Regions from separate parts of the Rhizobium sp. 01L419 genome, predicted to be linked through region 2. Evidence: riboswitches for the same ligand, from Rfam matches in the RefSeq annotation. Region 2 holds a riboswitch; the other holds the start of a gene.
What was found. Region 2 has a riboswitch for FMN ahead of AC1DUP_RS12045 (DMT family transporter). Riboswitches for the same ligand answer to the same signal wherever they lie in the genome.
Positions count from the first base shown of each region.

Region 1: linked by a shared signal. The riboswitch ahead of ribB (3,4-dihydroxy-2-butanone-4-phosphate synthase) and the one ahead of AC1DUP_RS12045 (DMT family transporter) in region 2 are both predicted to bind FMN.

Region 1 is NZ_JBFTSM010000002.1:403,767-411,513, reverse strand. Features, by position in the region: gene AC1DUP_RS05745 (ABC transporter ATP-binding protein) at 1-110, shown strand, start outside; gene AC1DUP_RS05740 (ThuA domain-containing protein) at 186-971, shown strand; gene AC1DUP_RS05735 (Gfo/Idh/MocA family protein) at 983-2,113, shown strand; gene ribB (3,4-dihydroxy-2-butanone-4-phosphate synthase) at 2,281-2,907, opposite strand; FMN riboswitch at 3,024-3,168, opposite strand; gene AC1DUP_RS05725 (glucose 1-dehydrogenase) at 3,275-4,057, opposite strand; gene tpiA (triose-phosphate isomerase) at 4,135-4,872, opposite strand; gene AC1DUP_RS05715 (SDR family oxidoreductase) at 4,877-5,665, opposite strand; gene AC1DUP_RS05710 (sugar ABC transporter ATP-binding protein) at 5,688-7,166, opposite strand; gene AC1DUP_RS05705 (sugar ABC transporter substrate-binding protein) at 7,194-7,747, opposite strand, start outside.
Region 2 is NZ_JBFTSM010000005.1:73,703-81,449, forward strand. Features, by position in the region: gene AC1DUP_RS12040 (esterase-like activity of phytase family protein) at 1-1,266, opposite strand, end outside; gene AC1DUP_RS12045 (DMT family transporter) at 1,362-2,270, opposite strand; FMN riboswitch at 2,455-2,607, opposite strand; gene hupB (DNA-binding protein HupB) at 2,729-3,004, opposite strand; gene lon (endopeptidase La) at 3,213-5,630, opposite strand; gene clpX (ATP-dependent Clp protease ATP-binding subunit ClpX) at 6,035-7,312, opposite strand; gene clpP (ATP-dependent Clp endopeptidase proteolytic subunit ClpP) at 7,618-7,747, opposite strand, start outside.

The DNA of each region.
Region 1 (7,747 bases), on a different contig from region 2:
GCCACCAGCCCGGCCAGCAACTGGGCGTGTCGCCGCTCAAGGAGCGCATTCATCGCTTCGACCAATCCGGACGCGCGCTCGAAAGGGTTCCTTTCAAGGGCGCAGCCTGACCACCAACCACATAAACAGGATCTGACCGTTTCCCATCGGCTCCGGTCCGCTATTCGCTGTGAAGGAGCAGAAACGTGTCTATTCGCACCATCGTCTGGGGTGAAAACATCCATGAGACAACCAACGAGATCGTCCGGGGCATCTATCCCGAGGGCATGCACACGACCATTGCCAAGGCGCTGAACACCGACCCGGCGATTTCCGCGACGACCGCGACGCTGCAGGAGCCCGAGCATGGCCTGAGCGAAGCGCGGCTTGCCGAGACCGATGTCCTGACCTGGTGGGGCCATAAGGATCATGGCGCGGTGTCCGACGAAGTCGTCGAGCGTGTCGCCAATCGGGTGTGGGAAGGCATGGGCCTGCTCGTGCTGCATTCCGGTCATTTCTCCAAGATCTTCAAGCGTCTGATGGGCACGCCCTGTGCGCTGAAATGGCGCGAAGCGGGTGAACGCGAGCGGCTGTGGACGATCAATCAGCGCCATCCGATCGCTGCCGGTCTCGGTGAGCATTTCGAGCTGGAGAACGAAGAGATGTACGGCGAGCAGTTCTCCGTACCGGAACCGCTGGAAACGGTGTTCATCTCCTGGTTCCAGGGTGGCGAAGTCTTCCGCTCCGGCCTGACCTGGCGCCGCGGTGCCGGCAACATCTTCTATTTCCGCCCCGGCCACGAAACCTACCCGACCTATCACGATGCCAACGTGCAGAAGGTGCTGATCAACGGCGTCAAGTGGGCCTATAACCCCGAGGGTGCATTGAAGAGCATCACCGATGCTCCAAATGTGCCGGTAGAAAAAGCACTGGAGCCGATCGTCGAGCGCGGCCCGAGACTGCACCAGGCCGGCGAAGCCGGTTACCGCTGAGGAGAATAGCAATGCGTCTACTCGTTCTCGGCACAGGCGTCATGGCCAAAAACCAGGTTGCCAACTTCCTTGCCATCGATGGCGTGGAAGTGGTCGGCGCCGTCGATACGGACCGGGCCCGGCTCGATGAGTTCGCCGATCATTTCAGCATTGAAAAACGCTTCAGCACGCTCGACGAAGCAATCGCCTGGGGCGAATTCGATGCGGCGACGAATGTGACGCCCGACCGTATCCACCACGCGACCAGCCTCGCGCTGATTGCCGCCGGCAAGCACGTCTTCTGCGAAAAGCCGCTGGCGGAGAATTATGCGCACGCGCTCGAGATGACCGAAGCTGCAGAGGCAGCCGGGGTCATCAACATGGTGAACCTCACCTATCGCAACGTTGCTCCCCTGCAGCGCGCCCGCGAGATGGTGCTATCAGGCGAACTCGGCACCATCCGCCATGTCGAAGCCTCTTACCTGCAGAGCTGGCTGGTTTCGCGTGCCTGGGGCGACTGGCGCACGGAATCGCGCTGGCTGTGGCGCCTGTCCACCGGTCACGGTTCGAACGGCGTGCTCGGCGATGTCGGCATCCATATCCTCGACTTCGCAGCCTATGGCGCTGCAACCGACATCGATCACGTCTTTGCGCGGCTCAAAACCTTCAACAAGGCGCCGGGTGGCCAGATCGGCGAGTACATGCTGGATGCCAATGACAGCTTCACTATGTCGGTCGATTTCGCCAATGGCGCGCTCGGTGTCATCCATGCGACCCGCTGGGCGACCGGCCATTTGAACGAGCTGAAGCTGCGCATCTACGGCGAGAGGGGCAGCCTCGAAGTCACTCATCGTCCGGACGGCTCGGATCTTCGCGGCTGTTTCGGCGACGACATTGAAAGCGCCACCTGGCGTGATATCGAGGTGCCGACGGTGCTGACCAACTATCAGCGCTTTGCCGAAGCGGTCAGGACCGGGAAGCAGGACGATCCCACCTTCCGCCATGCCGCCAACCTGCAGAAGGTCATCGACCTCGCGATTGTGTCGGAGAAAGAACGTCGGGAGTTCAATCTGCTGGCTTCCGATAACTTGGAAGGCACGGCCGGCCAGGAGCTAGAAAGCGAGATGGACGATCAGGGTCCGGCGCTGGCACTCGTCGTCTGACGGCATGGTGAAACATAGAAGGCCCGCGTGATCGGGCCTTCTTCGAGCCAACAGCTCCTTCTGCTTATCCATGGCAGAGGGCGGGCGCTCGCTCCGGACGGCGCAAACGGCACCCACGCGATCTTTGCTTGCCGCGGTATATAACCACGGCAGACAAGGCGGGCTTCCTAAGCGGCCTTAACAGGCGCGCTCACGCCACGATAGGCAATGAGATCCTCGATCGTGATCAGGTGGAGGCCGTGCCGTTCGGCAAACCGCTCGAGATCGGGCAGGCGCGCCATCGTGCCATCGTCATTGGCCACTTCGCAGATGACGCCCGACGGCGACAGGCCGGCAAGCCTTGCGAGATCGACAGCCGCCTCGGTATGGCCGGGGCGAGAAAGCACGCCGTTCGGATGCGCTCGCAGCGGGAAGATATGGCCGGGCCGCGCAAAATCCTCGGGGCGAGAATTCTCACCGATGAGCGCGCGAACCGTCGCGGCGCGGTCAGCCGCGGAAATACCGGTCGTCGTTTCAGGGATATAGTCAACCGACACGGTGAAAGCTGTCTTCAAGAGTTCGGTATTGTTGGGAACCATCTGCGGGATCTGCAGTTCGTCCAGCCGTTCGCCTTCCATTGCGACGCAGATGAGGCCGCGGGCGTAATTCATCATGAAGGCGATTGCCTGCGGAGTGATTGCTTCCGATGCGATGACGAGGTCACCCTCGTTTTCCCTGTCGCGATCGTCGACGACGACCACGATCTCGCCGCGTGCAATTGCGGCGATCCCATCTTCGATTTTAGAAATTGCCATTTCTCTGCCTTTCAAGGGTTAGCCGCAACGCGCGACATCCATGGCCTGTCAAAGGCCACCATTTTCCCTTGGGCGAACAAGCATATGAAACGCCGCGTGCCGAGCGGCGTCCTCTACGTTGCTCTCTTCCATCCGGACTATGACCGTCGGCTCCGGCATCTCACCGGATCTGCTGACCCTTCGCTTTCACGAAGGCGCTCGCGGGCTCCGAGTTGCCTCGATACCGCCGGTGGGGAATTACACCCCGCCCTGAGAACATTTCTTAGATAAATGATGAATGCCTCGTTCGGCAAGAGGTTGGGCGAAAATCACCGCTCGAGAATTGTCTCGTATAGGTGAAAGCACCGTTCCCTATTGTCGAACAAAGCTATGACATGATCAGGCCGCCATCGACATTGATGGTCTGGCCGGTGATATAGGCCGCGTCGTCGCTCGCAAGGAAGGTGACGAGGCCGGCGACATCTTCGCCCGATCCGGCACGCTTCATCGGTATTCCCTCGACCCATTCCTTCATGAGTTCGCCGGGGCCGTAGTTGCCGAGCAGCTTGCCCCATGCCTGGTCGTTATAGGCCCACATGTCGGTTTCGATGATGCCGGGGCAGAACGCGTTGACGGTAATGCCGTTGGTCGCGACTTCCTTGGCAAGGCTCTGGGTAATGCCGACAACGCCCATCTTCGACGCGGCATAATGCGGCGTATAGATGAAGCCGTCGCGTGCCTGGCCGGAGGCGGTGTTGATGATGCGGCCGCCGCGGCCATGCTTGCGCATGCGAGCGATCGCTTCCTGGGCGCAGAGGAACACGCCCTTGGTGTTGACCGCCATGACCTTGTCCCACTCGCCCTCAGTCATATCCTCGATGCGGGCAATGGTGATGACACCGGCATTTTGAATGGAGACATCGACGGCGCCGAAGGCCTGTTCGGCAGCGTCATAAAGAGCCTTGACGCTTGCCTTGTCGGTGACGTCGCCAACGAAGGAGATAGCTTTGCCGCCATCGACCTTGATCTGCTCGGCGACGGCATGCACGCTCTCCTCATTGGCGGAGACGACGAGATTGGCGCCCTCGCGCGCAAAGCGTTTGGCAATCGCCGCACCGATGCCGCGGCTTGCGCCGGTAATGACGACAGTCCTGTTTTCGAAGCGTTGCATTCTCTTTTCCTTTCACGGTGCCGGCGAGTGCGGCGCCGATCCAAGAAACCGGCCGCGCTTACCCGCTCACTTAGACTTCAAACGGCTGCAGAAATAATCGCGGCGAATTCCGATGCCTTCAGCGAAGCGCCGCCAACCAGCGCGCCGTCCACATTGCGAATCTTGAAGATCGAAGCCGCATTCGACGCCTTGACCGAGCCGCCATAGAGGATCTTGACTGAATGGCCGTCGTTCCCCAGCCGATCTGCGAGCATCTGCCGGATCGCGGCATGGACCTCCTCGATCTGTTCGTTGGTCGGCACCAATCCGGTTCCTATCGCCCATACGGGCTCATAGGCGACGACGAGATTTGCGCTCGTCGCTGCCTCGGGAATGGATTCTCTCAACTGCTCGCCAACCACTTCGATCGCCCGTCCCTCGTCACGCTCATGTCGCGTTTCACCGACACAGACGATCGCGATCAAGCCCGCCTGGTGAGCGGCAACCGCCTTTGCAAGGACGATTTCATCATCTTCGCCGTGAGACACACGGCGCTCGGAATGTCCGAGGATGACATAACGCGCGCCGATATTGGCGAGCATTTCGGCAGAGACGTCGCCCGTATGGGCACCTGACTGCTGCGCATGACAATCCTGCGCGCCGATGACCAGTTTCGAATCCTTAACCCGCGCCACTGCGCGATCAATCAGCGTGAAGGGCGGGCAGACGACGATATCGCACGTCGCACTGCCCGTTAGTCCCTTCAGCGCCTCGATCTCAGCTTGGGAGGAGATGAGACCGTTCATTTTCCAATTGCCTGCGATCAGCTTGCGCATGGCATCACCAGCAGCAGAAGCCGCCGTCGACGAGCAGATCGACGCCCGTCACGAAGCTCGCGGCATTCGACAGCAGAAAGACGGCCGGACCGACCATCTCGTCGACACTGGCCATTCGCTGCATCGGCGTCTGTTCCTCGAAGAGCTTGGTCTGATGCACCATTTCCGGCCGGGTGTTCATCGGCGTTGCGGTATAGCCCGGCGAGATCGTGTTGACGCGGATACCGCGCCCGACCCACTCCATGGCGAACGACTTCGACATATGGATCACGCCCGCCTTCGAGGCATTGTAATGGGCCTGGCTCAAACCGCGATTGACGATAACGCCCGACATGGAGGCGATGTTGACGATCGACCCGCGGCCGTTCTTCAACATGGCCCGCGCTTCGGCCTGGCAGGACAAGAAAATGCCCTTCAGATTGATGTCCATCAGCGTCTGATACTGATCCTCTTCCATCTCCTCGGCGGGATTGGCATTGGCGATACCGGCGGCATTGACAGCAAGCGAGAGCGCACCGAGATCGGCTTCGGTGCGGGCGACGGCATCCGCCAGAGACGACTTGCTGGTCACATCGGCTGCAATCTCGATCGATCGACGGCCGGCAGCCCTGATATGGCCGGCAGTATTGGCAAGGCCGTCATCGCTACGGCGGTCGAGAAGCGCGACGTCAGCACCGCACTGGGCGAGACCAATGGCGATCCTCTGCCCGATGCCGCTGCCGGCACCCGTCACGATGGCGACCTGGCCGCTGAGATCAAATAGTTTTGGTGCGTTCAGAGAGATGTCGGACACCGCTCTTCCTTTCTGTCTTTGCCTAGATGGTCGCCAGTTCCATGACCGAGACGTCGTTTGCCTCGTCACGCTTCAGAATGCCTGCCTGCTTGCCCTGAGCCAGCACGAGAACGCGGTTCGATACGCCAAGAACTTCCTCGAGATCGGAGCTCACGACGATGACCGCGACACCCTGCTTGGCCAGGTTGACGATGATATCGTAGATGCCGGCGCGGGCTCCGACATCGATGCCGCGCGTCGGCTCGTCCAGCACCACGACCTTGGGATCGCGCATCAGCCATTTGGCGATGACGACCTTCTGCTGGTTGCCGCCCGAGAGATCGGAAGCAAACTGCTCCGCACGCCCCTTGACGCCAAACTTCGCCACTGCCTTTTCGGCGAACACGCGCTTCACGTTCGAGGTGAGCCAGCGCCCGCCAAGCTTGTCGAGATTGGCGTAGATGATGTTCTCGCTGATCTTGTGCGCGACGACGAGGCCCTGCTCCTTGCGATCTTCCGGAACCATCACGATGCCCCTGGCGATCGCATCCGCTGGGCTGCGCAGCTTCAGAGCCTCACCGTCCAGCTTGATCGAGCCGCCGCTGATTGGATCGGCACCGGAAATCGCCCTTACAAGCTCGGTGCGGCCGGCGCCGACGAGGCCAGCAATGCCAAGGATTTCGCCGGCATGGACGTCAAAGCTCACATCGCGGAAGGAATCGTCCGGCGACGTCAGGCCAGACACCTCAAGCACGGACCGGCTGGTCGGCTCGGGAAGTGTCGGAAACAGGCGATCGAGCGAGCGACCGACCATGCTTTCGACGATTGTGCGCACCGGCGTCGAGCTGTCGGCAAATTCATGGACGCGCTCTCCGTCGCGAAGCACGACGATGCGATCGGTGATCTTTTTGATCTCCTCCATACGGTGGGAGATGTAGATGATGCCCACACCCTCGGCGCGGAGCTTGCGCACCTGCTCGAACAGGGCTTCCGTCTCCGCCCCGCCAAGGGCTGCAGTCGGCTCGTCGAGGATCAGGAGTTTTGCATTAAGCGCCAGCGCCTTGGCGATCTCGATGAGCTGCTGGTTGGCGGTCGAGAGACCGGCGACCTTTCGGGTCGCGGGAATATGCAGGTTCAGCCGTGCGAGCTGTTCCTGGGCGCGGCGAACCATCTGGGCGCGGTCGACCACGCCGTTCTTCATCGGCCATCGACCGATGAAGACATTTTCGGCGATGGAAAGATGCGGCAGGAGCTGCAATTCCTGGTGGATCAGCACGACGCCTTTGTCGATCGCCTCGCGTGGAGCGGCCGGGGCATAAGGCTGTCCCAGCCATGTCATCGTGCCTTCGGACGGTGTGCGTGATCCGGCAATAATGCCTGACAGTGTCGACTTGCCAGCGCCGTTTTCGCCGAGAAGTGCCACCACCTCGCCGGGATAGACGTCCAGGTCCACATTTTTCAGAACCTGCAGCAGTCCGTAGCGCTTGGATATGCCCCTCAGGGAAAGAACCGGCTCGGTCACAGCACACCTCCTCGAGATTTCGACTGATTACGGATGGTTAGCGATGAAGCCTGCCACGTTTTCCTTGGTCGTCAGCGTGGCGTCCATCAGTTGGACCGGCGGCACCTTTTCCTTGGCAGCGAGCTTTACCGCGTTCTCCACCGCATCGCGGCCCATCTTCTGCGTCTGCTGTGTCGCGGTCACGTCGAACACACCCTTGCTGAGGGCCTCAAGTGCAGCGGTGTCGCCATCAAAACCACCGACCACGATCTTTTGCGATGGATTGGCGACCTTGATCGCCTGGGCCGCACCGAGCGCCAGTCCATCTGCCTGGGCGAAGACGATCGAGACATCCGAATTCGACTGGAGCATGTTCTGCATGATCTGGAAGCCTTCGTCCTGGCTCCACATGTTGGAATATTGCTCGGCTACCACGCTCACATCCGGATAGGCCTTCAGGGATTCCTGGCACCCCTTGGTGCGGTCCAGTTCAGGTGTGGTGCCCTTCTGGCCATGGATGATGACCATCTTGCCCTTGCCGCCAGCTTCCTTGAGGATGTAGTCGCAAACCGCCTTGGCGGAGGCGACGGAATCGGTCGCCA
Region 2 (7,747 bases):
GACGTGCGAACGCGTGCCCCCATCTTTGCCGAGGTCGAGTTCGTTGGCGGTGGCAAACAGGTTACGCTGCGGAATGGCAATCGCGCCTTCCGGGGAAATGCCTGACGGCAAAATCTGCAGCAGTTCCGGATCAGCACCCGTATCCTTGTAGACGCCGACGACGGAAGCGCGCTCGGCGAGCACGAAGAACAGATTGTCATCGCCGAACTTGGCGGCTTCGAGACCCTCCGGTTCGACGCCCTTCGACGAGGAGCGGCTTTCCGGATAATGGCCGAGGGCCGCTACGGCGCGCTCGAAAGAGCTACCCGATTCGTAGAGAACCTTGCCGGTCTTGTCGAAGATGGTGAAGCCGCGCGAGCCGCCTTCATAGTCGCCTTCGTTGGCGACGACGAGACGGTTGTCGTCCAGCCACTTCACGGCGTCCGGCTCGCGCAGGACGCCCTTCTTCTCGCCGGTGAACTTCAAGGCGCCGTCACGCTTGGTGTCGATGCCCGAAAGATCGGTGCTGCCGGCGGTGAAGTGTGTCTTCACCGTGCCGGTCGTGCCGTCGAGAATGATGATCTCGTTGTTTTCCTGCAGCGTGAGCGCAATTTCGTTCTGGCTGTTGAAGGCAACGAATTCCGGCTCCGGATCTTCCGGGGCAACGCCTGTGAGACCGGTCAGGGCGACATGCTTGATCGTGCCGCAATCGACGGTGCCGTCGGTCTTGACCTGGAAGACGACGAGGTCGCCAGCCGGCATCTGCGGGATCTTGCCGTCGTTGACCTCTTCGTCGCGCTCATTTTCGATGGCAATGGTGCCGAGCGTCCTGTCCTTGTTGAGGGCGATCGAATCAGGCTGACCGCCGAGATCGCAGGTCGCGTCGATCTTCTTGCTGGCGATATCGACGATCGCCAGACGACCGGACGGCTTCTGCTTGCTCTCGCTGGTGTTGACTGCGACGAGCGCCTTGCCGGCTGCTGATGTGACCGAGGTCGGCTCGCCGTCCATCATCAGCGCGCCGCCGGCCTTGGGTGCCTTGGCATCTGTGATGTCGATGAAGCCGATCGCGCCGAGCGGGCTATCGCTGTAGATCAGCGTGTTGCCATCCTGCGAGGCGGTGATGATTTCGGCCGAGGTGGTCGAAAGCTTGTCCTTGTCGGCCGGCAGGTTGGTCGCGACCGGGAAAGAGGCGATGCGGTTGAAAACCGGCTCAGCCGCTGCCGGGAAGGCAACGGACGCGAAAAGCACGGCAGCAATCGCTGCCTTGCGCGAAGACGATGTCATTGAAAATCCCCCAATGCCGAAAAAATCGAACAGAGGTTTTTTGCGGGACTGCCATGACAGACACATGACAGCCTGCGACATTTGTACAGTTCGCGTCAGGCCGCCTGCCGTTCGCGAAGCATCTCGATGCGCATGATGAAGAGCGACGCGGCGAGAATGAGCGCTGCCCCGAGCCACAGATAACCAGCCGGCGCATAGCCGAAGAAAAGCCAACCCGCGAGCACGTTCAACGGCAGCTTCAGGTCATCGAAGGGCTGCACATAGGCGGCGTCGGCACTCGCATAGGCAAGGGTCAGCAGATATTGCGCCACGACCGTCAGGAGGCCTGCCAGAAGGAAAAGCGCAAGCGCTGCGCCCGTCGGCACTGCGAAGCCCGCTGCGAGCGCCAGGCCGCCATTGATCGGCGTCAGCAGCACCAGCAGCCAGACGGTGATCGTCTCCGGCTTCTCGATGCCGGTCAGGCTCTTGGTGATGAGCGAGGAGGCGCCCCAAAGCAGGGCCGAGATAACAGGCAGAAGTGCCGCCCAGGTGAAGCTGTCCGACCAAGGCTGAAGGATGATCATCGCTCCGACAAAGCCTGTTCCCGTCGCCATCCAGCGAGCAGGTCCGACCCGTTCGCCGAGGAACAGGCGCGCGCCGAGAATGATGAAGAAGGGCGAGGTCATGACGAGCGCGATCGCCTGCCAGATCGGCACCGAGGCAAGGCCGGAAACCCAGGCCTCGACGCCGAGCGCGGCAAAGACGACGCGCACGACATGCCGCCAGGGATAGTCCGTGCGCATGGCGGAAAGACCGACCTTGCGCAGGAAGGGCAACGAAAAAAGAAAGGCGAAGCCGTATTGCCAGAAGGCTGTGGAAGTCGCCGGGAAGGCAAGCGTCATCGTGAGCCACTGGGTGACGACATTGAGGAGCGAGAAGACGACGCCTCCAAGCACCATGAAGGCTGCACCGGCAACGGCGCGGGAATGCGAGGCTGCAAGGGAATTCTGATTCATGTCTTCCATCCGGACTACAGCGCCGCGCGTCTTTTCAGACGCGCAAAGGACGCTGTCGAACTTTGAATTGCTGCATAATTTCGCCCCTAAATCGATTCCGAGTTGGGGAATTATGCAGGAGACCAAACATAAATCAGGACGCATGAGGCGACGGCACGCAGACGCCTGCAGATCCCTGCCCGCGCGCGGCCATGCTCATTCTCTTTCATCCGGACTTTAACCGTCGGCTCCGGAATCACACCGGATCTGCTGACCCTTTCCAAGCAGAGGCTTGAGAAGGCGCTCGCGGGCTCAGGCCTTAGCCCTTACCGCCGGTGGGGACTTTCACCCCGCCCTGAGAACATTGTCGTCGTAAGACAAAGTACCGAGTGCCGCAAGCGGCGAAAACAAAAAGGGGTCCGGCGATGCCGAACCCCCTCAAAATCCTGCACGGCCGTTCTCGTTTACGGCCAGCGGACAATCTCGTATCAGCCGTTGACGGCGTCCTTCAGGCCCTTGCCGGGCGTGAACTTCGGCACGTTGCGTGCCGGGATGTCGACTTCGGCGCCGGTCGACGGGTTGCGACCTTTCGTGGCAGCGCGATGAGAAACCGTGAAGCTGCCGAAGCCAGCAAGACGGATGTCGCCCTTGTTCTTCAGTTCAGCCTGCACAACATCAAAAACTGCGTCGACGGCAGATGCTGCGTCAGACTTCGTGAGTCCAGCCTTTTCGGCTACTGCGGACACGAGTTCATTCTTGTTCATGTTTCCACCCCTTTCTCTATGGTTTGAAACAACTCAATCTGTAAGCTAGGCGCAGAAATCGCTTTCATCAGGCCCGCCGGGAACCCAAAAACCCTGCAAATCAAGGAAAAGCAAGCGCCTACATGACGTTTTCACAAAAAAAGGCCGGCGTTACCGCCGGCCTTTTTCAAGATTTGTAACAATTGGGCATAAATGTGGCGGCCAAGGCTCAATGAGCTATGGTCGCACCTGCATCATCAAGCCCTTCGACCGTCGCAATGACGGGCGTTTCCACCGTGCCATCCCACTCGATCGGCTCGGGACGACGCAGCAGCGCATGCTTGATCACTTCGCCCATGCGGGAGACCGGAATGATCTCCATGTTGTTCTTCACATTGTCCGGAATCTCGGCCAGATCCTTGGCATTCTCTTCCGGAATCAGTACCTTCTTGATGCCGCCGCGAAGTGCAGCGAGCAGCTTTTCCTTCAGGCCGCCGATCGGCAAAATGCGACCGCGCAGGGTGATTTCACCCGTCATTGCCACATCCTTGTTGACCGGAATGCCAGTCATGATCGAGACGATCGCGGTTGCCATGGCGACACCGGCCGACGGACCATCCTTCGGCGTCGCGCCTTCCGGCACGTGCACGTGAATGTCGCTCTTGTCGAAGCGCGGCGGCTCGATGCCGAAATCGACGGCGCGCGAGCGGACATAAGATGCCGCTGCCGAGATCGATTCCTTCATCACTTCCTTCAGGTTGCCGGTGACGGTCATGCGGCCCTTGCCGGGCATCATGACGCCTTCGATCGTCAGCAGTTCGCCGCCGACTTCCGTCCAGGCAAGACCCGTGACAACACCAACCTGATCTTCGCGTTCGGCTTCGCCGTGGCGGAAGCGCGGAACGCCGAGATAGTCGTCGATATTTGCTGCCGTGACATGAACCGCCTTCGTCTTGCCCTTGATGATCTCGGTGACCGCCTTGCGGGCGAGCTTCATCAGTTCGCGTTCGAAGTTACGGACACCGGCTTCGCGGGTGTACTGCTGGCTGATCGCCATCAGGGCATCGTCGCTGACCGAGAATTCGTCCGGCTGCAGCGCATGTTCCTTGATGGCCTTCGGCAGCAGGTGCCGCTTGGCGATCTCGCGCTTTTCGTCTTCGGTGTAGCCGGCGATACGGATGACTTCCATGCGGTCCATCAGCGGAGCCGGAATGTTCAGCGTATTCGCCGTGGTGATGAACATCACGTCAGACAGGTCGTATTCGACTTCCAGGTAGTGGTCCATGAAGGTCGAGTTCTGAGCCGGGTCCAGCACCTCGAGCAGAGCCGAAGACGGATCGCCGCGATAGTCCTGGCCAAGCTTGTCGATCTCATCCAGAAGGAAGAGTGGGTTCGACTTCTTCGCCTTCTTCATCGACTGGATGACCTTGCCGGGCATCGAGCCGATATAGGTACGGCGGTGACCGCGGATTTCAGCTTCGTCACGAACGCCGCCGAGAGCCATGCGAATGTACTCGCGGCCGGTCGCCTTGGCGATCGACTGGGCAAGCGAGGTCTTGCCGACACCCGGAGGGCCGACGAGGCACAGGATCGGGCCCTTGATCTTGGTAGCGCGAGCCTGAACCGCCAGATACTCGACGATGCGCTCCTTGACCTTGTCGAGACCGAAGTGATCGGCTTCGAGGATCTTCTCGGCATTATTGAGATCGGACTTGATTTTCGACTTCTTGCCCCAGGGTATACCGAGCAGCCAGTCCAGATAATTGCGCACGACGGTGGCTTCAGCCGACATCGGGCTCATCTGGCGCAGCTTCTTCAGTTCAGCGTCAGCCTTCTCACGGGCTTCCTTGGAGAGCTTCGTCTTGGCGATGCGCTCTTCCAGTTCGCTCATCTCGTCGCGGCCTTCCTCGCCATCGCCGAGTTCCTTCTGGATCGCCTTCATCTGCTCATTCAGATAGTATTCGCGCTGGGTCTTCTCCATCTGACGCTTGACGCGAGAGCGGATGCGCTTTTCGACCTGCAGGACCGAGATCTCGCCTTCCATGAAGCCGAGGGCCTTTTCGAGGCGGCCCTTGACGCTGGTGGTTTCCAGCATCTCCTGCTTCTCGGTGATCTTGATCGACAGATGCGAGGCGACCGTATCGGCGAGCTTGGAATAGTCGTCGATCTGGCTGGCCGCACCGACAACCTCGGGCGAAATCTTCTTGTTGAGCTTCACGTAGCTCTCGAATTCCGACACGACGGAGCGGGAGAGCGCTTCCAGCTCGACCGGATCGTCATGCGGCTCTTCGAGCACATGGCCAAGGGCCTCGTAGAAATCTTCGCGGCCTGTGTAGCTGTCGATCTCGGCGCGGGCGCGGCCTTCGACCAAAACCTTGACGGTGCCGTCAGGCAGCTTCAAGAGTTGCAGCACATTCGCGACCGTACCAACGCGGTGGATCGCAGACGGGTCCGGATCGTCGTCGCTGGCGTTGATCTGGGTGACCAGCATGATCTGCTTGTCGGAACCCATGACCTCTTCGAGCGCGCGGATAGACTTTTCCCGCCCGACGAACAGCGGCACGATCATATGGGGGAAAACCACGATGTCGCGCAGAGGCAGAACAGGATAGGCGGTGCTGCTCGCTACAGACGTTTTCTTCGTCATTTTTATTCCTTTCCATCGTCCCGTTACCGGGCTCTTTGGCGCGGCCGCTTGGGAACCGGCCGGCACTCTCACTTATTGTTACAAGTGGAGGTTCTGACTACGCTTTTCAAGCCACGTTAACGCCCGCGTTCCACGGTTGTGACAGCTTTATTACACCGGAACGCCACCACAATGAAGCGCCTGACTGGAGCGACGCTTACCATTTCCGATCCGCCTAAAATAACAACGCCAGCAACACGCTACGGAATCACAGCATCATTGCCAAGGGTCATCGTTTGCGCAACATCGGCAACGGCTGTTTTCAACCTTGCCCGCAACTATTATCAGGGCGTGGCACCTGTTTTCAAATAGAAAGGGGCCTGCACAAGGCAAGCCCCTTAAAATAACGGTTCTCAATTCAAGCTTCAGGCCGAAACGTTTGCCTTCTCGTCCTGGCGGTCGGCGTAGATATAGAGCGGACGAGCCGAGCCGCGTGCGACCTCCTCGGAGATGACGACTTCCCGCACGCCTTCCAGCGCCGGCAATTCGAACATCGTGTCGAGCAGGATCTTTTCCATGATCGACCGCAGGCCGCGGGCGCCAGTCTTGCGGACAATCGCCTTGCGGGCGATTTCGCGCAGCGCATCCTCGTGGAAGCTCAGCTCTACGTCTTCCATCTCGAACAAGCGCTGATACTGCTTGATGAGCGCGTTTTTCGGCTCGGACAGGATCTGGATCAGCGCATCCTCATCGAGGTCTTCCAGCGTTGCCAGGACCGGCAGACGGCCGATGAATTCCGGGATGAGGCCGAACTTGACCAGATCTTCCGGCTCCAGTTCGCGCAGCACTTCGCCGACGCGGCGGTCGTCCTGCGCCTTGACACTCGCGCCGAAGCCGATCGAGGTCTTCTCGCCACGGGCCGAAATGATCTTGTCGAGACCAGCGAAGGCGCCGCCGCAGATGAACAGGATGTTCGTCGTGTCGACCTGCAGGAACTCCTGCTGCGGATGCTTGCGGCCGCCCTGCGGCGGTACGGAAGCAACCGTGCCTTCCATGATCTTCAGAAGCGCCTGCTGCACGCCCTCACCCGACACGTCGCGGGTTATGGACGGGTTGTCGGACTTGCGGGAGATCTTGTCGACTTCGTCGATGTAGACGATGCCGCGCTGGGCGCGCTCGACATTGTAATCCGCAGCCTGAAGAAGCTTCAGAATGATGTTTTCGACGTCTTCGCCGACATAGCCGGCTTCCGTCAGCGTGGTCGCGTCGGCCATCGTGAAGGGAACGTCGATGATCCGGGCGAGCGTCTGGGCAAGATAGGTCTTGCCGCAGCCGGTAGGGCCGACCAGCATGATGTTCGACTTCGCCAGTTCGACATCGCCGTTCTTGGAGGCGTGCGCGAGACGCTTGTAGTGATTGTGAACGGCGACCGACAGGATCTTCTTCGCCTGACGCTGGCCGATGACATATTCGTCGAGAACCTTGATGATGTCCTGGGGCGTGGGAACGCCGTCACGGGACTTGACCATCGAGGACTTGTTCTCCTCGCGGATGATGTCCATGCACAATTCGACGCATTCATCGCAGATGAACACGGTCGGTCCGGCAATAAGCTTCCGGACTTCATGCTGGCTCTTTCCGCAGAAAGAACAATAGAGGGTGTTCTTACTGTCGCCGCCGTTGCTGCCGCTGACCTTGCTCATATCACTTTCCTTCCAGCACGCCGCATTTCGAACGCGAAATCGCGGTCCACTCAATCAGCTCCCTGGCAGCACTCCCTACCCGGAGTTCCTGCCGACAAGGGCTTCAGGGGGTACGAACCGGGCCCAATCAATCATGTCCGGGTACCGGCGGCAACGAATTCCCCTTCGAATGCCGAATGCTATGTCATAAAAATTCAACATAGCATTAATAGTTACTATTAGCGTCTCCGCCGCCAGATGAAACCCCTTGTTCAATCACAAATGGGATAGAACTGTGGCGGCGAAAACACCATCCCTATTAATTACTAGGCCTGCTCGCCTTCCATTTCGACGCGCGATGTCAGAACCTTGTCGATGACGCCCCAGGTCTGGGCCTCGTCCGCATCCATGAAATGGTCACGGTCGAGTGTCTTTTCAACTTCTTCGAGGGTACGG